One region of the Bacillus arachidis genome, then DNA from elsewhere that is predicted to be linked to it. Evidence: riboswitches for the same ligand, from Rfam matches in the RefSeq annotation. Region 1 holds a riboswitch; each other region holds the start of a gene.
What was found. Region 1 has a riboswitch for thiamine pyrophosphate ahead of tenA (thiaminase II). Riboswitches for the same ligand answer to the same signal wherever they lie in the genome.
Positions count from the first base shown of each region.

Region 1 (7,798 bases):
TTTCATATCAGTAACAAGTTCACGTACTTGTTTTAATGCAAAACGTGATGTGTCTAAAATATCATTTAATTCCTGTTTCGCCTGTGTTGTGTCCTTTTCTATTAATCGTATTGTCAGTTCACTTTTCAGTTTAATCATTGTTAATGTTTGTCCGAGTGTATCATGAAGGTCTCTGGCAATGCGGTGTCTTTCTTCTTCTTGGATATATCTTTCAATTTGAGAGTTTGCGGCGCTTAGCTCTTTTTGTAAAGATTTTGCTTTTTCCCGGACGTGGATGACAAATGGCTGTATAAGTTGAAGAATAAAGACAAGAAGAAAAGAAGTTTTTAATATGGAAAAAGGCTGACCAAAGGTATACCAACTAACTAGAAAAAACATCATTGCGATGCCTGCTGTACCGATGCCGATATACAATTTAGATTGGGCTCTTCCTAATAAATTCCCGATGACAAAACCATACAGAAGTAGCCGTGATTCGATGAATATTGCAAGTAGTGCAAATAATACGCAGCTAAATAAACTAGAAAAGAGAAGGCGCCAATCTCTATACCACAATGCGAAGTAAAAAGACAACAAAACGAGCAGTAAAAGAACAATTTTTAAGAATAAGTTAATGGTTGTTTCTGCTCGAATTACATTGTAAATCAAAAGGACAATAAAAATAATATCTAAGTATAAGTACTTTTCAATTTGATCGTGGGGATAAATTTTTTTAAACATTTTACTATCCTCCTACTAAGATGGAATAAGACTTTATAATAAGTTCTATTTCATGGTAAAGTACACAAAATCTTAAAAAGAGCGATTCTTAGTGAGAATGGTGAAATCCCACTAAGAATCATTTTTACTTAATGAAACCAGATGTGTATCTTCGTGCGGCCTCCATTGGACCAAATTTAAATCTTGCTAGCCAAAATGTTGCGAAATACATTTCAAAGAAGCAGATACAAAGCCAAATAAAGACAATCGATAATGAGTTCATTTTCCCGCCAAGGCTAAAGCCCCAACCGTAAAAGAGAATGGAAGAAAGAATATTTTGAAGAACATAACAGCTAAGAGACATTTTTCCTACATTTTCAAGGCGCTGCCATAACCAAAAGTGTTCAAATCTTTCTATCATTTTAGCAATCAATGCAATATACAAAATAGAAAGGAAAGGTGCAAATAAATAGCGAGCTGGTAAATCAAAGATACCGCCTGGAATAAAGATTAACAGATTGAGAGGGACACCAATCATAATGCCGATGTTAAGCATTTTTGTACGAATTCTTTTCCCGTTTTCATCAGGGGAGAAGGCGCCAGCGCGCATAAGACGTATTCCTAATAGGAAAAGGACAATATTCATTGGGATAACAAAAATTACTTCTAGTCGATTTGCGATAAAGTTTGTTAGGCGATAATGGATTTGTTCAAACCAAGTTCCATCACTATAAGGGGTTATAATTTCATTAGCGTTACCTAGCGAAATGTTACTTCCTATGAATTTTAAATACATAAATATAGCAAGAATGAAAAGTATAGCAGCCCCATGAAAGATACCTATCATTTTCATAGCTCGATTAATCCATTTGTCACCAAGCTTAATAATAAAAGCAACAATTATTGCGGTTATTCCGTAACTCATTAAAATATCATATTCCATAACCAAGGTGAAATGAATGAAACCTTCTAATAAAAGTACAAAAGAAGTCCATAGGTAAACGCCAGGCCATGTATTGCCTTTGCGTAAAGATTGTTGGTATTTGAGTTCAAGTCCTATACCAAACATAATTGTTAATAAACCGAGAAGTTTTCCGTTCACAAAAAATAGAACGAATAGACGAATGAAATCATTAACTGACATCCACCAAATTGCATGATCAAACGTAAAGATATAAGAAACATCCCCTAGATATGCAAAAATCCAAATGTTTGTACCAAGTGTTCCTAATACAGCAAAGCCCCTTAATATATCAAGCAAACGAATTCTTTTGTTGTTATTACTCATTATTTTCCTCTTTTCTTATGATTTTGTCATTATTTTATCTTTTAAAAGGAATATTTTGTATGCACAGGTGTCAGTTAAAGCAAATGACACCTGTCATATAGGAAAAGAGATGAAGTATTAAAATAGTCATGCAATGATTTCTTAAAAATAAGTAAGAAAAAATATGGTAGTATATGTTTACGTAGAGGTTATAAGAAAGAAATGAAAAAATGGTTAAAAAATCGTAACAAGCCTAAGTGCCTGTTCTGCCTCTGAAGAAAATAAACGGCCTGCGAACGGCATGGTAATGATTGGGGACGAACAATTTACTTTACCTGTTTTTGAACGTTACAAAGATTTACCAAAATAACTGGATCCATATTTATATTGAAATGTAACAGCTCCTTCAAATTCTTTTGAGGGAGCTTTACTTCGTGAATCACAGCGTACTTTCAGAGTATAATGAAGTTAACTTTAAAAATAGCATAATAGCCTGAGGTGATAATATGAGGATAAATATAGTGATATCTGGATATGGAACTGTTGGAAAAGAGTTTGTAAGATTGGTATTTGAGAAAGCTTCATATATAAAAGAGATGTACAGCATAGAACTTGTTTGTACTGGAGTTATTGGAAGTACAGTCAATCTCTATAACGTCAACGGTTTACATATTAAAGAATTATTAACGTATGGTACAGGTTCTTATGCGTTGGGGAAATATCTCAGCCGCTATCCACTTGATAAAAGTGAAAAAGTTCCTGTTGGTCATGTATTAATAGAATCAACACCAACTAATTTTCAAACTGGTGAACCTGGAAGAACGTATATCGAAACAGCGATTGAAAACCATATGGATGTAGTAGCTATTTCGAAAGGAGCACTTGTTACCGCGTGGAAAGAAATAAAGGAAAAAGCAACACAAGCAAACGCAAGCATTCGTTACAGTGGGGCAACTGCAGCTGCACTCCCCACGTTAGATATTGGACAATTTAGTTTAGCTGGATGTCAAATTGAGAGTATAGAAGGTATTTTAAATGGGACGACAAATTATATTCTTACAACGATGTACGAAGAAGATATAACATTTGAGGAAGCATTGCATCAAGCTCAACAAAAAGGAATCGCTGAAACAAACTCATCATTAGACATAAGTGGAATGGATAGTGCTTGTAAACTCTTATTATTGGCAAATAGTCTGCTGCAAGCAGAGTGTTCATTAAATTCTATATCTATAAAAGGAATAGAGAGCATTACGAAACAAGATATACTGAAAGCAAAAGAACAAGGTAAATCTTTGAAACTAATTGGATCGGTATATAAAGATCACTCAGGAAATCTGAAACTTGAAGTATGCCCGCGTGAAATAGAGAAAGGACATCCATTGGCTTATGTAAATGGAACGGAAAAAGGAATTACTTTTCATACTGATACGATGGGGAAAGTTACTTCAATCGGGGGAGCCTCGAGTCCAAGAGGAGCAGCAGCGGCAGCTCTAAAGGACTTAATTAATTTGTATCGAAAAGATGTGTGATAAAAAAATCTAGTTTTAGATTAAAATACATTGACAAATAAATATTTTTATGTTATTATTATTTATTTAACAATTGATTAAAAAGCCTTAGCGTGATACATTTTAGTAAGTGAAATAACTTCACTAATTTATGTACCGAGGGGGACTTGTAATATGAAAATAGAAAACGGTCTAGCTGTGTTGAAATTAAAAATTCAAGAATTTGAATTAAATCCAACATTACTTTGGGATGGAAAAAAAGCTATATTAGTCGATACTGGTATGCCGGGCCAATTAGAAGCGATTCGCGATACGATGATTAGTATTGGAGTGCCTTTTGAACAATTACAAGCAGTGATTTTAACCCATCAAGATATAGACCATATTGGAAGTCTTCCTGAATTACAGCAGAAAGCAGATCATTTTATTGAAGTGTACGCCCATGAATTAGACAAACCTTACATTGAAGGACAGCTGCCCCTTATTAAAGGAGATCCAAATAAAATGAGTGAAGAGAAATGGGCGGCACTTCCAGATGTTGTGCAAGCACTATATAAAAATCCGCCGACAGCTAAAGTAAATTGGACATTAGAAGATGGACAAAGACTACCATTTTTAGAGGGTATCGAAGTGATTCATACTCCAGGCCATACTCCAGGACATATTAGTTTATATAGTGAAAAATATAAAACATTAATTGTGGGTGACGCGATGGTATGCATTGATGGAAACTTAAAAGGACCTGTTCCGCACACAACGCCAGACATGAAAAAAGCTACAGAATCACTTAGAAGATTTTTAGAATTTGATATAGAGACGGTAATTTGTTATCACGGTGGTATTTGTAATTCGAATGTGAAGGAGCAGATTGAGAGATTAGTAGAAGATAGATAACATTTGTGCACTTATATATTATAAGTGTTAAATTTATGAATCATATTTGATAGTATTCCAGAATATGTTATGATAAATATCGAGTTAAATAGTTTATATGTAATCCACTAGGGGTGCCTCTATATAGGCTGAGATCAAAAATATATTTTTGAGACCCTTAGGACCTGATCTGGGTAATACTGGCGTAGGGAAGTGGAAGTGACAGAAGAGGATATTTATTAAAATATTGATGATGTCCAAACCACTTTCTTTACGTGTGTAAAGAAAGTTTTTTTATTTTGTACATCTATTTGAAGTAGGTGCAAGTTTTAATCAAAACGTTTATGGGAGGGTTTATCATGTCATTTTCACAGTTATTACGTAATGAAGTTAATCCGATTTGGGAAGCAAGTTTTAATCATCCATTTGTTACAAAACTAGGAGATGGAACATTAGATGTAGCTAGTTTCCGCTATTATGTTCTGCAAGATTCATATTATCTAAGTCATTTCGCAAGAGTCCAATCGTTAGGAGCAGCGAAAGCTATTGAATTAGAAACAACGGCTCGTATGGCACACCATGCACAAAATACATATCAGGCTGAATTATCACTACATGAGAATTTTGCGAAAAAACTAGGTATTACGGCGGAAGAAAAAGAATCATTCGTTCCTGCTCCAACTGCTTATGCATATACATCACATATGTATCGTGCTGCATATGAAGGACATTTAGGGGATATTATCGCAGCAATTTTGCCGTGCTATTGGCTTTATTATGAAATTGGTGAACGTTTAAAAGAGTGTCAACCTAAAGAACCGATTTATCAAGAATGGATTTCCGCATATGGCTCTGACTGGTTCCGTACTTTAGTAGAAGAGCAAATTGCTAGATTAGATGCGATTGCGGAAACAGTAACAGAAGCTGATCGTAAGCGAATGAAACAACACTTTGTAATTAGCAGTCAATATGAATATTCATTTTGGGAGATGGCTTACACATTAGAAAAGTGGCCAGTGGAAGAACAAGTAGAAGATGTAGGTGTATAAGGAAAAGATAGATGCAAGGGTATAGAAAATGACTAACTTAGTTTAGTCATTTTTTTGTATGGATTTATCCATGTAATCAATTGATTTTAGTAATTAATTGATTACATATTATAAAAAAATTACACAATAAAAAAGAGGTGGAAGGTAGTTTATATTGAATGTTAGGGAGGAGAGATTATTAATCTCTTTAACACTTTTTATTTCCTTACAATACTAAATGTTGTATTAAAAAATTTAATTTTGAAAGGAGTCAATAAATATGAGAATGAGAAAACGAATAGGGAATAAGTTTTTACTCGTTAGTACAATTTGTATGATAAGTGTTCCTTTTGTTTCACATGCTGAGGAAGAAATTTCACCTACAAATTTCGCTATTTCTTCAAGTCTGTATGAGGGGGGGAATACAGATGTATTGAAAACAAGTTTTTATCCCAATACATATAATAATCCGTTTAACCATCCATTCACCTCAATGTTAAAAGAGTCAAACTCAAATATGAAAGAAATAGACAATGCGGATGATGAAAATCCTGTTATATCTACTACTCTTAAATTTATCCGTTATATGCATACTGAAAATTATAAATCTGCATTTGATTTAACTTCTCGCTCTTTACAGAAGATAATATCTGAAGAATGGCTGGAGAGTTATTGGAAGGGACTCCCGGTACAATTACAAGCAGGTTCTTTTATTGGCATTGGAGAGGTAAAACAAAAAGAGACAAATTCCGTTCATACAAATGTAGAGATTGGATTGGTTTTTGAAAAATTTACTGTGCCTTTACTAATTAAATTAGATCCATCTGGAAAAATAGATGACTTTCAACTTAGTATGTCGTATCGTACTGTTGCAGAGCGACCATCATATAGTAAGCCGGAATCATTTGTTGAAAAAGAAGTAGTAGTCGGAAGTGGCGCGTTTCCATTACCAGGAACATTGTCTGTCCCAAAGGGAGAGGGGCCGTTCCCAGCGGTAATTCTTGTTCAAGGATCTGGAGCAAGCGATCAGGATGAAACTGCGTTTGCTTTAAAACCATTTCGCGATTTAGCTGAAGGTCTTGCTTCGAAGGGAATTGCTGTTCTTCGTTATAATAAAAGAACATATGAACATGGATTGAAGACACAATTTAGTCCTTTTTATACAGTTGATAAAGAGACAACGGATGATGCACTTCTTGCAACTCGTTTTCTTCAAAATGAATCTATGATAGATAAGAATCAAATTTATATTCTTGGCCATAGTCAAGGTGGAATGATGGTTCCGAAAATGATCGAAAAAGACCAAAATCAAAATATTGCTGGAGCAATTGTGATGGGAGGACCAGCTCGTACGATCCAAGATGTTGTTTTGGATCAGCTTGAGTATCTTTTTTCTATTGGAGGAATGAAACTTGAAGAATATAAATTTTACAAATCGCAATTTGAATTATTAAATGATCCTAATTTTTCTAGCAAAAACCCTCCAAAAGATTTTTATTTAGGATCACCAGTATTTTGGGATTCTATCCGTAAAACTAAAGCAGCAGAAATGTCCAAAGAACAAAAGACACCTCTTCTTATTATTCAAGGAGAAAGAGACTATCAAGTTCAATCAAAAATCGAAATTCCTCTTTGGAAAGAACAATTAAAAGAACGAGATAACGTAGATTATCGACTGTATCCGAAGTTAAATCACTTCTTTACAGAAGGTGATGGGGAATTAAGTAGACCGGATGAATATTATAGTCCTGCCAATATCCCTGAGTATGTTATTAATGATATCGCTACTTGGGTGAAAGAAAGATCGAAATAAGAATAGGGACAGTATCATTTAATTACGATTTTCTACATGTAAGATAAAATTATTTTTAAAATACCAACTTTTGGATAGGAAAAGAACAAGAAGTAGTACAATAGGCTAATTTGAAAATCCCGCTAATTTACAAATAGCGGGATTTGTCATTTCTTTATACAAATCTAGATCTCTATTGTCAATTATAGCTTTGTTTTTTTGTTTACTTTTTAGTACTAGTAGGATTAAGATGTTTTTTAGGAATGTTATTATTTGCATGCATATATACGATAATTTGCTGGAAGTGAGAAACATGCTAAAAAACAAGAAAATTTGCTTAGTAATATAGAAGAAAGATAGAAAAAAGAAAGGGATGAGAGTTTTGAAGAAACTTGATGTGCTTTTAATGGTACTCAGCTTCCTGTTCCCAATTGCAGGTATTATGAAAAAAATTCCTCTTGAATTGTCATTTTATTTAGGAGGACTGTTGTTTTTCACGAGCTTTGGAAGCTATTATGCAAAACGAATGTATTCACGAATATGTAGTTGGCTCGCTTACACTATATTTATCACATTCTTGCTCTCAATTTGGAACCAATACGTAACAACTAGCTCGTTACTAGCAAAC
Region 1 covers NZ_CP127376.1:2,422,991-2,430,788, reverse strand. The annotation lists gene QRY57_RS13985 (sensor histidine kinase) at 1-720, opposite strand, end outside; gene QRY57_RS13980 (DUF418 domain-containing protein) at 845-1,987, opposite strand; gene QRY57_RS13975 (homoserine dehydrogenase) at 2,473-3,498, shown strand; gene QRY57_RS13970 (MBL fold metallo-hydrolase) at 3,652-4,371, shown strand; TPP riboswitch at 4,471-4,579, shown strand; gene tenA (thiaminase II) at 4,710-5,399, shown strand; gene QRY57_RS13960 (alpha/beta hydrolase) at 5,659-7,191, shown strand; gene QRY57_RS13955 (DUF3959 family protein) at 7,553-7,798, shown strand, end outside.

Region 2 (7,798 bases), 2.0 Mb from region 1:
CCTTTTCACGACTTTTTGCTTGTTTCGCTTTTCGAATTTTATTTTTTTGGATAAAACTCTCTAAATTTGCAATGTCTTTTTGCTGTCTTGTATAAGCTACTTGTAATTGTTGCTTCTGAAGTTGGTAGCTTTCTAAAAACCTTTCATAATTTCCTGCGTATCGCTTTATTGTTTGCCCTTCTAAATGATAAATAACATTTGTAATGTGATTTAAAAATGACTCATCGTGTGAAACGACAATGTAAGCATGCTCATACGCTTGTAAATATGCCCTTAACCAATCAATATGAACTGTGTCTAAATAATTCGTTGGCTCATCCAGCAATAAGACATGTGGTTTCTCTAAAAGAAGCTTTCCAAGTAATAACTTTGTACGCTGACCGCCACTTAGTTTTGAAACATCTTTTTTCATACCTAAGTCTAACAAACCTAAGCCAGCTGCTACTTCTTCTATTTTTGTATGAACTTGATAAAAATTTGAGCCTTCCAATATATTTTGTAATTCTCCATATTTCACTAATAACTTTTCTAACTCCGTTTCCTTTCCCATCTTTTCAGCAAGTGTTACCATTTCACGTTCAATTTCATAAAGATGAGAAAAAGCGCTTTGTAAATATTCTTCAATCGTTGTTCCCTCTTGTAAATCAATATGTTGCTGTAAGAAACCGATCTTCACATGTGGAAACCATTCAATCGTTCCAGCATCAGGCAAAATTTCTCCTGTTAAAAGCCGAAGCAATGTTGACTTTCCTGCACCATTACTTCCAACAAGTCCAACATGCTCCCCTTGTAATAATCGAAAACAAGCATTATATAAAATGTTTTTATCTCCATACATATGCATAAGATTTTCTACTGTTAATACGCTCATTTTTGTTCTCTCCTTTTCTTTATAACTAACAAGCCAAATAGAGAGAACAGCAAAATAAAGATCTTATTTAATTGTGTATACATGAAAAAATGGGTAAGGTGAATACACCTTACCCATTACAATTTCACTTTATTATAGTAAAAAAGGATTAAGGTTCTTTACCTGCTGTCTTCAATTTGGCCTAAACTTTAAAAATGGGCAGACTTCTCCCATATCAAGCTAAAACCATTTGAAGAACAGTTGATAAAGTCATTTTATCCTTTCACTCCTTTGTAAATCATTATTGTTCTATAACAAGCATATACCATGCTCTTATATTTTATTCGTTATAAATCTGTTTGTTCCTCTTTTTCTTTAAAAATTTCTTTAGGCATTTTCTCCATTGCATACAGACTTATAAAATCTAAAGTGAGTGAATCCACTCTTTGTTCAATCATTGATTCCTCTGTTTCTTCCTCTAAAACAAAAAGCTTCTTAACAGTCGCAAAAACTGTTAAGAAGCTTTCATTACTTCCGCATATAAGGAGCTAATATCCCTAAAATCTCTGCTTTATCTTCTTTTAACTCAAGGGATGTCAACATATCCATCGTCCGAGGACGATGTAAATTAACCTTCACCTCACCTACAATTGTTGCTGGTCTTTGTGACATAATGAATACACGATCAGATAACAGAATCGCTTCATCTAAGTCATGCGTTACCATTACAATCGTTTGCTTCTCTTGATGCCATGAATCTAAAAGCCAATGATGCACTTCCATTTTTGTAAATGCATCTAACTTACCAAACGGTTCATCAAGTAACATAATCGGCTTTTCACATAAATAAGTACGAAGAAAACTAATCCGCTGACGCATACCACCAGACAATGCATCTGGATAATGATTTGCATATTCAGCTAAACCAAACTGCTGCAAGGCTTCCATTCCTTCTGCAAGTCGCTCTTTCTTTGGCTTCCCATCAATTTCTAATGGAAGAACAATATTTTGTAGTGCTGAGCGCCACGGAAGCAATAGATCTTGCTGCGGCATATAGCTTACAATATCCTGTTTTTGAACAAGAGTATCGTTGTAAATTACCTGACCACTAGTCGCCTCTTCAACACTCGCAATCAGATTTAATAACGTACTTTTCCCGCAACCACTTGGGCCTACAAATGAGACAAACTCACCTTCTTGTATAGAAGCGCTAATCTTTTCTAGTACATTTTTTCCATCAAATGCTTTCACAACATCTTTTATTTGTAATCCGCTCATTTTTCACTTGGAAGGAATTCATTTGTAAATGCATCTTTTACATCAATTTTCTTTTTAATCACTTTATTATCGTGTAAGAAATTCATGTAATTCGTCCAAACTTCTTCCTTCTGTACTCCCCATGCTTTCGCATCATCTTGATACTTCGTACTTAACCACTTTTGACTCTCTTGTACTAACTCTTTATTAATGTCCGGTACATTTTTTATTAAAATATCAGCCGCTTCTTTTGGCTCTTTAATTGCAAAGTTATATCCCTCTGCCGTTGCGTTCATGAATTTTTTCACAAAATCCTTATTTTGTTTTGTGTTCTTTTCACTTGTGATAATGACAGGGCTATAGAAATCTAGTGCTGGATCTAGATCTTTTACCATGATTGTATTTAATTCTTTTCCTTGTCGTTTTGCTTCAATACCGTCCCAGCCATAATAAATCCATTCAAAGTCTGCATCTCTACCAATTGATTTAAAGAAATCTGTTTGTCCAAGAACGATCTTTTCTACTTTATTAAAATCAGCTTGATGTTTATTCATAATTGTTTTCAGTGTTGCTTCTTCCGCTGGCGCTCCCCAGCCCCCATAACGCTTTCCTTCAAAATCTTTCGGAGAAGTAATATTATCTTTTTTCAACGATGCAAATGCAGATGTGTTATGTTGAATAATTGCTCCAATCGAAACAACTGGTATTCCTTCAACACGAGCTGATGTTACATTTTCTTGATAACTCACACCGAAATCCGCTTTTCCTGATGCAATCATTTGCTCTACCGATACGTTATCACCTGGCTGAATAATTTCTACATCTAAACCTTGCTTTTTATAGTAGTCTTTCGTCTTTGCTACATATAAACCAGTATGGTTTGTATTTGGAAACCAGTCCAAAACAACTTTTACTTTCTTTTCCTTATCTGTACTCTCTTCTTTCTTCGCTGCATTACAACCGACAACACCAACTGCAAGTATTGCGGCTAGCATAACTTTTAAACCTTTTTTCATTTTCTGCCGTCCTTTCTGTATATCCATGGTGCTGTTAGTCTTGCCATAAATTCTACAATAAAATACAAGAACAATGTGACCATGACAATAATTGCTGCGATACCAAATACACGGGCTGTTAAAAAGGATTTTGTTGCACGCGTAAGCATGACACCTAATCCTTCACTCGCACCAAGCCATTCCCCAATAATTGCTCCCATCACACTATATGTAACAGCTATTTTTAGTCCTGAGAAAAAATACGGGAGCACAGCTGGGAATTTTACCTTCTGATAGATTTGCCATTTCGACGCTCGCATTGTTTGTAGTAACTTGAGCATATTTCTATCTACTGTTTGAAAACCTTCTAAAATACTAAGAGCAATTGGAAAGAAACAAACAAGAATAACGACCATCACCTTTGGAAGCATCCCATATCCAAACCAAATAATAAATAAAGGTGCTAGCACGACAATCGGAATGGTTTGTGAAATAACGAGTAACGGATTAATTAACAAACGAAACAATGGAATAACGTCCATAATAATTGCAATACTCGTTCCAAGTAAAATCGCAAAGAATAATCCGATGATAACCTCTTGCAATGTTTGTATTATATTTGGTAGTAATAAATCCTTCATTCCAATCAGTTCCTGTACAATAGCAGAAGGTTTAGGCAAAATCCACTGTTCAATTTGAAATAATGAAACAGATCCTTCCCATATGGCAATGAGAAGGATTAGCCAAAGCGCTGTAATTGTTATATTAGATCGTTTCTGGTTTTTCATATTCATCACGGTACTTCCAAACTTTCTCATCAATCGTTACACCAGTGCTTGGACGATAATGAATTTTAATAGACGTAATCACTTCTTCTGCGCCAGCATCAACACAAGCTTGTTGTGCACGTTTGATCACGTCGAGAAGCGCATCTAATTCTCCTTCTAGCGTTGTTTCCATCGCACCTACTTCATAACGAACACCAGATTGTTGTACGACTTCAATTGCTTTATCAACAACGGCATACACATCTTTCGTTTTTGCTTGTGGTACGACTGAAAATGAAATGGTAACTTGTTGTGACATACTAAAATCCCCCTTGCAAAATATGTTTTGTAAAAAGAAAAGGCTTTCCCACGAAATACGTAGGAAAGCCTTGCATGCAAGTTATTATACAATAACATCTGCTTACATCACTTTAAGTAACTCCCTACGCTGGCATTATCCAGATCAGGTTGAGGGTCGATGCTCACTTACATCCTCTCAGCCAATTGGCTCCCCGGTTTTAATTCGTTTTCATTGTAGCATGATTTATTTTTTCAAACAAACAAATCACATTTTTTCATCACTTTACACTTAATTTTCTTGAAATAATGTCACAAAATGTAGTGAATGTTACTTTTTACGTGTTATATAATAAAAAAGGTTTATATAACAACTTTCTCTTTGTTTAATTTAATAATTATCAGTTAAATTTAAATTATTCAAAAATATCTTACCATATGAATTTCGGAGGTAGTTTATCATGTTTTGGCTACAATTTCTTACCTTGCTTCTCTGTATTTTTATCGGTGCACGCCTTGGTGGAGTTGGACTAGGAGTAATGGGCGGAGTTGGTATGGCAATACTCGTATTTGTCTTCCACTTACAACCAACAGCTCCTCCTATTGACGTTATGCTGATGATTTTAGCAGTCATTACAGCTGCGGGTGCCCTGCAAGCTGCGGGTGGAATGGATTATCTTGTCCATCTCGCAGAAAAAGCACTACGTAAAAATCCAAAGCGCATTACATTCTTTGCTCCTATTGTAACTTATTTATTTACGTTATGTGCTGGAACTGGTCACGTTGCCTATTCTGTACTTCCTGTTATCGCAGAAGTATCACGAGAATCAGGAATTAGACCGGAACGCCCAATGTCCATTGCCGTAATCGCTTCACAACAGGCAATCACAGCAAGCCCAATCTCAGCTGCAACTGTGGCCCTATTAGCGATGCTAGCTGATTATAAAATTACATTGTTAGATATTTTAAAAGTAAGTATTCCTTCTACTTTTATCGCTTGTATGCTAGCTGCTTTCGTTGCGAGCAAAATGGGTAAAGAGTTAAATGAAGACCCAGAATACTTAAAACGATTGAAAGAAGGCATGATTCCGAAACTTGAAGAAAAGAAAGAATTTATCGGTGCAAAAGGTGCCAAGTTATCTGTTATTCTTTTCTTATTCGCTACTCTTTTTGTTGTCCTTCTTGGTTCATTCGAAGCACTTCGTCCAGGATGGATGGTAGATGGAAAATTAGTTCGTCTTTCAATGCCAAATACAATTGAAATGGTTATGCTTACAATTGCTGCTCTTATTATTATCTTCTGTAAACCAAATGTAGAAAGCATTGTATCTGGTAATGTCTTTAAAGCAGGCGCTACAGCTGTTGTTGCAATCTTCGGTATCGCTTGGATGGGAGACACATTCTTCAATGGAAACTTAAATACCATTCAAGGATCGATTCAACACTTAGTAACAAGTGCACCATGGTTATTCGCTATTGCATTATTTATTCTATCTATTTTACTGTATAGCCAGGCAGCAACAGTACGTGCGTTAGTGCCACTCGGATTATCACTTGGTATTTCACCAGCACTTCTTATTGCGATGTTTCCTGCAGTAAACGGATATTTCTTCATTCCGAACTACGGAACAATTGTTGCTGCGATTAACTTTGATCGCACAGGAACAACACGTATTGGTAAATATGTATTAAATCATAGCTTTATGATTCCTGGTTTGGTTGCAACATTTACCTCCATTGGAATTGGAATGCTACTCATTTCAATTATGTTTTAACATATAAAAGCACAAACTTTTTTTGAATAAAGTTTGTGCTTTTTCATTTAATCAAACGTTTGTTTAAATTTTTCATTCAATAATTTCTACGTTATACCCTTTCTTTTCTATCCCACTTAATACTTCTTCAATATGATTTTTATCCTTCGTTTCTAGCGATAAATGAAGCTGCGCATAACCTGGGAATACCTTTGTTCCAATCCGCTCTAAATGAATATGCAACACGTTTGCTTCAAAACTTGTTACAATTTCCAGTAAGTGTTGCAAATGTCCTGGTTTATCTTTAATCATCGTTGCAATATGAACGAATCGCCCTGCTTCAACCATTCCATGTTCAATAATACGAGTAATGAAGTTTACGTCGACATTACCTCCGCTTAATATTGACACAACTTTTTTCTCTTTCACAGGTACTTTTTGATAAAGTAAAGCTGCTAATGAACTAGCACCCGATCCCTCTACTAATAGCTTATTGCGTTCAAGTAGCATTAACATCGTTCGCGCTATTTCCATTTCATCCACACAAAAAATATCATCTACGTAACGCTCTACAAGCTGAAAAGTAAGCTCTCCTGGCCTTTTCACCGCGATTCCATCTGCCATAGTTGGTGAAGATTCTACTGTAATTACTTTCTTTTCTTCGATAGATTGCTTCATACCTGGACAGGCAAGTGCTTGTACACCATATATTTTCACCGATGGCTTTTGCTCTTTAATCGCCATCGCAACACCTGCGATTAAGCCACCGCCTCCAATAGGACAAATAACAGCTTCTACATCATCAAGCTGCTGCAAGATTTCTAAGCCTACGGTACCCTGACCAGCAATCACCGCTTCATCATCAAACGGATGAACAAATTTCGCTCCCGTTTGTTCTTTCAAGTCTAGCGCATAAGCTAAAGCATCATCAAATACATCCCCTTGTAATTCCACATGTGCACCATATCGCTTCGTCGCCAGCACTTTACTAAGCGGTGCACCTTTTGGCATCACAATCGTGCAAGGAATGCCGAGCATATTACTAGAATAGGCGACTCCTTGAGCATGATTTCCAGCTGACGCAGCAATGACTCCATTCTCCATTTCACCTTTATCAAGAGAAACCATCTTATTATAAGAACCACGCACCTTAAAAGAACCCGTCTTCTGCAAATTTTCCAGTTTTAAATACACTTCATTCTTTGATAATTCACTAAATGTACTTGAATAATCTAGTGGTGTCATATGTACAATGCCTTTCATTTTCTCATGAGCAGCTATAATATCTTGTAAAGAAATCATGTTGTCGCCTCCGAAACAATATATGTTCATACACGTTAGTTTGAGCGGCACCAATGTTTTTATGCTGAAAAGTAAAACTTTAATCCGTGGAATTTCTTCCCCTGACTACTTCTATATCATGAATTAGAACTTTGCTGAACATTAATCTCTTACTTCACCGCTTTGCTTTCTAGAAATTTTAAGATAAGAATATTAATGCACCAAAGTTCTTGCTAAAACCCTTACTTCTATAAAAACTACATACATCAAATATGAAATGTATAATACCTTTGTAATTGAAAAACCTTTACCGCAATATAGCCACATAACAAAGCTGTATCTTCAATGACTCCTTGAATTGCCATTGAGATTTTCAATATAAATTCTTCATAGCTGCCTCTTTTAAAAGATATAGAACTAAGAGCGTCTTTAATTAGACCTCTTCTTTGGTCTAAGGCAACTTGTAAAACCGCTTGAACCCAAACAGCAAAAGCAGGTGCCTCTTGAATAATTGATTGTGCAATATAATACCCCATACCTGGCTGAATATCTTCATCTACTGCCATTACAAGCTGTTTTTCTCTTTCTCTCACATAC
Region 2 covers NZ_CP127376.1:425,126-432,923, reverse strand. The annotation lists gene QRY57_RS03900 (ABC-F family ATP-binding cassette domain-containing protein) at 1-871, opposite strand, end outside; gene QRY57_RS03895 (ABC transporter ATP-binding protein) at 1,379-2,128, opposite strand; gene QRY57_RS03890 (ABC transporter substrate-binding protein) at 2,125-3,123, opposite strand; gene QRY57_RS03885 (ABC transporter permease) at 3,120-3,896, opposite strand; gene QRY57_RS03880 (MTH1187 family thiamine-binding protein) at 3,868-4,188, opposite strand; TPP riboswitch at 4,293-4,394, opposite strand; gene QRY57_RS03875 (anaerobic C4-dicarboxylate transporter family protein) at 4,628-5,941, shown strand; gene ilvA (threonine ammonia-lyase) at 6,014-7,222, opposite strand; gene QRY57_RS03865 (hypothetical protein) at 7,468-7,798, opposite strand, start outside.
Region 2: linked by a shared signal. The riboswitch ahead of QRY57_RS03880 (MTH1187 family thiamine-binding protein) and the one ahead of tenA (thiaminase II) in region 1 are both predicted to bind thiamine pyrophosphate.

Region 3 (7,798 bases), 1.7 Mb from region 1:
AATTATCAGTCGCATCAATCATTACATCGACATTTGCAACAAGTTCTTCTAATTCTGCTGCTGTTACATCTTGAACAAAAGCTTTTACAGTTACATTGCTATTAATCTCTTGCAAGCGCCTTTGTGCTGCTATAGCCTTCGGAAGATTATTTTTCACATCCTCCTCACAATACAGCTGCTGACGTTGTAAATTGCTCCAATCAATATAATCGCGATCCACAATCGTCACATGGCCAACACCAGCCCTTACAAGCATCTCTGCGTTCGCACTACCAAGTGCTCCCGCGCCGATAATTAATACATGTTTTTCTTCTATCTTCTGTTGCCCTTTTTCTCCAATTGGAGAAAATAACTCTTGGCGAGAATATCGATTATTCAACTACGCTCATTCCTTCTAACGGGCTACTTGCTGTTGCGCAACGTTTACGTGCAATACGTCCTGCTTCAAACCCTAAACGTCCTGCATGAATACCTAGCTTCATTGCTTCTGCCATTTTAATAGGATCTTTCGCGCCAGATACAGCTGTATTTAATAGCACGCCATCCGCTCCTAATTCCATCGCAAATGCTGCATCAGCTGGGCTCCCTACACCAGCATCCACAATAACCGGTACTTTTGCTTGTTCAATAATAAAACTTAAGTTTAATGGATTTACAATTCCAAGTCCTGAACCAATTGGTGATGCACCAGGCATAATCGCATGAACGCCAAGTTCTTGTAATTTACGTGCTAATACAACATCATCAGATGTATAAGGAAGAACAATAAATCCTTCTTCTAACAACATTTCAGATGCTTTTAAAGTCTCCACTGGATCTGGTAATAACGTTCTATCATCACCAATCACCTCTACTTTTACCATGTCACAGAGCCCTGAAGCTTTTGCTAATTTCGCAATCCGAACTGCTTCCTCAGCATTTTTTGCCCCTGCTGTATTTGGAAGTAATGTATACTTTTTCACATCAATTTTTTCTAATAAATTAGGTTGCTGTGCATCAAATATATCCATACGACGTACCGCAAATGTTAAAATCTCTGCCTCTGATACTTCAATTGCTTTTCTTTGCACATCATAATCAGAAAATTTCCCTGTTCCTAATAAAAGTCTAGAATTGAATGTAAATGGTCCAATGTTTAACATAATCAACCGCCTCCTACGAAAGTTACAATCTCAATTTGGTCTCCATCAAAAACAGATGCACTTTGATGATCTTCTTTTGTTAAAATATCTGTATTGCGTTCTACTACAACAATCTTTGTATCTAATCCTAAATGCGTAAGCAATTCTGCTACTGTCTTAATACTTTCTGGCACCTCTACTTGCTTACCATTAATTTTTAAATTCAAGCTTCCATCCCCTTTCTAAATCGTTTTAGAAAGCAATGAGTCTAGCAAGTGATTCCATTGCTTTCCTTCTATTAAATCTGCCATATATTGACCAGAAACAGGACTTAATAAAATTCCATTTCGGTAATGACCAGTACAAGCATATAATCCCTTTATTTCTTCATGCGCCCCCATATAAGGAACCTCATGATTAGATTGCGGGCGTAATCCCGCCCATGTACTTTCCCATTCGGCTTCTTTCAAAGCCGGCAAGATGGTATAAGCGCGTTCTAATATCGAAGTAATACTTTCTGGCCGCACAGACTTATTAAACGTATGGGGCTTCATCGTTGCTCCAATTACATAGCGTCCACCACGTTTTGGCGCGATATAAAATCGCTCTTGGAAAATAGGAGATTGCAACAATGGTTTACGGCTCTTTACAGCAACAACTTCTCCTTTTACAGGATATGTCCCCCACTCTTTATCAAAGTGATGAAGAAGTTTTGTACTCCATGAACCACCGGCAATTACTACCTTTTCACATGCAATCATACCTTCATTCGTAATGATTCCTTCTACTCGGTTGTTTTCTATTTTGATATCAAATACTTCTGTTTCTTCATATATATCAGCACTAGAAATGGCTGCAGAGTGTGCAAACGCCTTTGTAAGTTCCGGTGCAATAACATGACCGTCTTTTGGATAATATACAGCGCAGGTGATCGATGAAGAGAGAAAGGGCTCTTTTTCATGAAGTTCATCTCCTGTCAGAAAATATGATTCTTCACCTGTTTTCTGTTGCCAGTTCATAATATCTAGTATTCTTGTCTTCTCATCTTCATTTTGGGCAATACGGTATATCCCTTTCTCTTCATATCCAATATCAATACCCGTTTTTTCACGTAAAGCTTTAGCAAGTTGCGGAAATATTGCACGGCTTTTTCTAGCAAGCTCAAATAGCGGATCGTATGCATCCCATTCCGCCTGTACACCAAGTAAACCTGCCGCTGCCTTAGAAGCTTCAGACGCAATCCTTTGTTTCTCAATAATTGCAACTTGGTATCCTCTTTCTGCTAGAAAATGTGCAACTGAACTACCCATTACACCACCGCCAATAATGGCTACATCATACTTCTTACTCATGATTTTCCGCCCACTTTCTTATTGTTTCCTTATACAATCTTGCTTTCTCATATGGATTACGATCGCTTACAATCCCAGACATAACAGCAATACCACTCACACCAGTTCTAAGTACTTCTACTGTATTTTTTGGTGTGATCCCTCCGATAGCTGTAATCGGTATCGTTAATCGCCTTGCCATATCTGAAATTTCTTCTAGCCCCCTTGCCGGAACATCCTTCTTACAATCTGTTGGAAATACATGACCATACACAAGGGAATCTGCACCGTTTTTGAAAGCTGTTATCGCTTCTTCTAAAGAATGCACAGAATAACCAACATGCAAATAAGAAAATCTCTCCTTAACTAACCTAACATCAGCACTTCGATATCCCAATTGTACGCGAGGGATATGTAATAGAATCGCAATATCAATTCGATCATTCATCACAAGTTTAGATGCGGGAAAGCCTCTTTTTAAAAGACTTTCCACACCTTCATATAACTCTTTCGTATTTTTTTCCCGCTCACGAATATGCAAATAATCAATCTCACTCTCAATTTGCATCGCTGCATTCGCTAACTCTTCGAATGTCATCTGACCATTTGAGATAACATGGAGTTCGTCTGTCATATTCACTCGCCTACTTTAAAATGTTTTCAAATAATTCATTGGCAGGAACGATTTCTTTTGTCATTCCTTTTTCTTTCAGCCATTTATTTTGCTTTTCCCATGATTCTTTCGTATCTGATAAAAATGGCTCATCTTTCGTTTCCATTTTCTCTAATAAAATTTTCATGCTTTCTTTTTCAACTTCTGGTACAAGTGGGAAATTTTCTTTTTCTTGATGATCTAATAAAATACCCAGTGCTTCATCTGGATTTTTCTTCATAAAGTCATATCCTTTTTTCGCACCACGTAAAAATGCTTGCAATGCTTCTTTATCTTTTTTCAATGTTTTATCACCTGTTACAAAAACAAGCTCATGATAATTTGGCACGCCATATTCAGCTGGGTTGAAGTACGCTGGTTCATGGCCTTGATGACGCATAACAGGAACTTCATGGTTAATATAAGCTCCAGTAACAGCATCTACTTTTTTCGTAATTAGCGCTGGTACTAAATCAAATCCGACATCTACTACTTTTACAGTATCAGGATTACCACCAGCTTCTTTTATCATCGTTTTTAAATATGCTTCACTTAAAGGTGTTCCAGAATAACCAACTGTTTTACCTTCTAAATCTTTTGGTGAATTGATTCCCGCCGATTTTAGCGATACAACATGATTTAATGGTGAGCGAACCACAGCTCCAATTGATTTCACTGGAATTTGTTCATTTGCCTTTGCCATAACAACATCTGGTTGATAATATAAACCGACTGTTACTTTTCCTGCTGCTGCTAATGTTAATGGATCTGTTGGGTTAGAAGGAAATTTAATATTCACCTTTACTCCTTCTTCTTTAAAGTATCCCTTTTCAATCGCCGCATAAATAAAACTATGCACTGCATTTGGATACCAATCGAGCATAACCGTTACTTCTTTCTCAGTCTTTTTCTTCTCTGATGCTGAATTACTAGAACATCCTGCAATCATTGCAACTAATAATGTAAACACAAAGATGCGTTTAAATAATTTCATGAATGTTTCCTCCAACTAATGAATTTCTTTTCTAATATAGAAACAAGTAATACAAATAAAATGGCTAGTAATGATAAAAGTATAATCGGTGCAAACACACCCGCTCCATCTAACTGCGTCATCATCCGTTTACTAAAGTATCCTAAACCAGCTTGTGCCCCAAGCCATTCACCAATTGCCGCTCCAATTACACTAAGCGGAACAGCAATTTTTAAAGCAGAGAAAAAGTACGGAAGTGCAGATGGCAACTTTAACTTTAGAAAAATGTCTTTTTTCGTTGCACCATATGTTACTAAAAGCTCCTCCCACTCCTTTTTCGTGCTGCGCAATCCATCATACGTATTTACCGCAATCGGGAAAAATGTAATCAAAACCGTAACAACTACCTTGCTCCAAATTGAATATCCAAACCATAAAACAAATAACGGTGCTAGTGCTGTAATTGGAATTGTTTGTGAGGCAACTAGCAACGGATAAAACGCTCTTTCCATCCATGTACTAGCGTTCATTAACATTGCTAAGCCAACGCCCAGTACGACGGAAATAACAACTCCGATTAAAACTACATATAAAGTCGCTGGCAAATGAACAGTGAATAATATGTCACGCAGCGCCCAAAGTTTAGCTAGAATTGCAGTTGGCGATGGTAGAATATACATCTCATCTACAATTCTAGCCCCCATTTCCCAGGCTACGAGAAGTATGCTACTCAAAATCAGCGCAGGTAATAACTCCATCACACGTTTCATACGAGCACCTGCCTTTGTAGCATACTAAGCAATTCATCTTTTAAAGCTAATATTTCAGGTTTATGCAAATCTTTTCTTGAGCGATCAATTTCAAGCGGAACGATACGCTCTGTTAAAGTTGTAATAGGCTGCTCTGCCACAACAAAAATCCGATTGGAAAGAAACAGCGCTTCCTCTACATCGTGTGTAATAAATAAAATGGTTTTTTGCCACTGTTTCCATTGTTCAAACAACCATTCTTGCAACGTTGCTTTCGTTAATGCATCTAATGCGCTAAAAGGTTCATCTAACAATAAAATGTCCCCGCCTGTTAATAAAGTTCGAATAAAGGATACTCGCTGCCGCATACCACCTGATAAATCTTTCGGATATTTGTTCTCGTATCCTTGTAAACCAAATTGTTCTAACAGTTCGCTTGCCTTAAGATGCGCTTCTTTTTTCTTTATCCCTTGACACTCTAATGGCAATGCCGCATTTTCAATAATCGTCCTCCACGGCAGAAGCATATCTTTTTGTGGCATATATCCTACAGGATGACTCGTTGTTTCTGTCAGTTGAATGGTTCCAGCCCCTGCATCTTCTAAACCTGTAATTAAACGAAATAATGTACTTTTGCCACAGCCACTCGGTCCAATGATGCTAACAAACTCTTTTTCTTGTACAGATGCATCTAGACCCTTTATAATTGGCTTTTCATCATAATGAAAAGAGACATTATGAAACCGTAGTATGCTCTTGCTCCTCAAAACCCCACATCTCCTTACGGTACGCCATATCCCAGAATAAATACTCAAATCGGCTGGAATATAAGAAAATTTCTTCTAATCGAGCTAACTCTTGTTCAGACTTTCCTTCAGCTAGTTCATTTAACAAATCTATTAGCCACGTGCAAAGACTTCCATACTCTTTTGAGCTATATCCTTGAATCCATTCACCGAAAAATTCGTGATCTCTTGCTCCCTGAATATCATTTAAACGTTTTCCAATTTCCCAATAACTCCACATACATGGAAGAAGCGCCGCAATTAATTCCGCAAGCGTACCATTTTGAGATACTGACATCATATAGTTTGTATACGCTAAATTTTTAGCAGACGGCTTTGCTTCTTCCATCTCTTGAATGGAAATACCAAGACGTTTTGCATACTGTTTATGAATCGTCATTTCCCCATTTAATATGCCATCTATTTGTTCTGCAAACTTTGCCATAACTTGTGGATTATTTGCTTTCACAACGCCAATCGCATATAGTTTTGCATAATCTAGCAAATATAAATAATCTTGTATGATGTAATATTGGAATTTATCTTTTTCTAACGTACCGTCCCCCATTCCCGTTACAAACGGGTGATTATGACTTTTCTCCCAAACAGGCTGCACAGTCTCAAATAATCTCTCACAAAACTTCATTTATATTTCCCCTTCCTTTACATCTGTTTATCCAAATAAAAAACCACTTCTATATAAGAAGTGGTTACAGCAAATAAAGATACATTTATCCGTCGTTCCACTTCCCTTCGCTAGTATTACCTAGATCAGGTCCGTAAGGGTTAAGGACTATTCCTCTCTCAGCACATAAAGCACCCCTAGTGGTTTCTACTATTAAATTGTTAAATAAAAAAGCCCCGTTTCTTTACGCAAAGAAACGGGGACTTGTTGTCAATGTCCAAGTTGCTTCCCTACGCTAGCATAATCTAGATCAGGTGATTAAAGGATCAAAGACTTACGGTCTTACTCTCAGCTGGCAACACCAGCTCTCCTAGCACAATATGAAATTACCATAGTCAGTATAACACTGTCATGGGTCATCAGCAACTGTTTTCATTTATTACAATCTCATATCTAATCTTTACATCAAGGCTCTACGTTCCACTTATGCAAAATATGAAACATAAATATTTATATAGGTATGAATTCCCATCGGCCTATAACAATTACAAAACGATTTTTCAACATATACGTTGCTGCTATGAAAACAAAAGAAGACCTACTCTCATTTTCTCTTTCTATTTTAACTTGGCATAAGGCAGAAAAAAGCGCTGACTGCCTCTATGTATGAGCAGATTTTCTCCCATACCTAAAAAACTTCCCTTTCGTTTTTTAATTCACATTTATATATTGATTCAGAAAATAGCAACTATCTCTTTATCCATATTCTAATAGTTATTTATCTGTTATTCTTGTAGTATATTTCGATTCCATTAAAAAACGGTTATTTTTTCTTGTTTCATATTACAGTTATGTGAATAATGCACAAAGTATTATATCTTTATACTATAATAAAAAATATATTAATACATCTATGGGGGGGCTAATATTAGATGAAACAGAAAGCTACAGCTTTAACGGCAACTACTGTCGCAGTCGCATCTCTACTTCCATCCATAAATCAAGTAGAGACACGCACTGTAGCATCTCAGCAATTGCCTACAAAAAACACTCAATATATAAAACTCAATTCAAAAATACCCTATTCTAATAATAAAATGAATACAAGAAATAATTCTAACTCCATAAAAGCAACAAATATTTCATTTACTAAATCTACTAAGCTATATACAACCGTTTACGCTCATATAAAAAACCGTTCCGTACAAATTGGTGATCAAGTTCAGACTAAACAATTATTAAGACATATGGGAAATACAGGCCACTCATTTAAACAGCATCTCCATTTTGAATTACATAATGCTGAATGGAATTTTGAAAAAACAAACGCAGTAAATCCACTGCATTATTTAGTTCGGTAATATTATATGCCACGTAATATCCCTTTAGTAATTGAGTATTTTGCTTTTCTCGGTTTAATCTGTTGTTTAGTAATTTACAATACTAACATTGTTTTTTTGAGTATTGTTATCTTGTTTGTTGCTATCGAATCTTTGATGGAAGCATTCAAAATCCGACTAAAGAAACAAATTTCTCATATATATACTGCATTTATTATTATC
Region 3 covers NZ_CP127376.1:757,648-765,445, reverse strand. The annotation lists gene QRY57_RS05555 (thiazole biosynthesis adenylyltransferase ThiF) at 1-379, opposite strand, end outside; gene QRY57_RS05550 (thiazole synthase) at 372-1,142, opposite strand; gene thiS (sulfur carrier protein ThiS) at 1,145-1,348, opposite strand; gene thiO (glycine oxidase ThiO) at 1,364-2,473, opposite strand; gene tenI (thiazole tautomerase TenI) at 2,466-3,086, opposite strand; gene QRY57_RS05530 (ABC transporter substrate-binding protein) at 3,097-4,098, opposite strand; gene QRY57_RS05525 (ABC transporter permease) at 4,095-4,847, opposite strand; gene QRY57_RS05520 (ABC transporter ATP-binding protein) at 4,844-5,593, opposite strand; gene tenA (thiaminase II) at 5,562-6,257, opposite strand; TPP riboswitch at 6,343-6,445, opposite strand; TPP riboswitch at 6,507-6,618, opposite strand; partial or broken gene QRY57_RS05510 (M23 family metallopeptidase) at 7,397-7,597, shown strand; gene QRY57_RS05505 (hypothetical protein) at 7,604-7,798, shown strand, end outside.
Region 3: linked by a shared signal. The riboswitch ahead of tenA (thiaminase II) and the one ahead of tenA (thiaminase II) in region 1 are both predicted to bind thiamine pyrophosphate.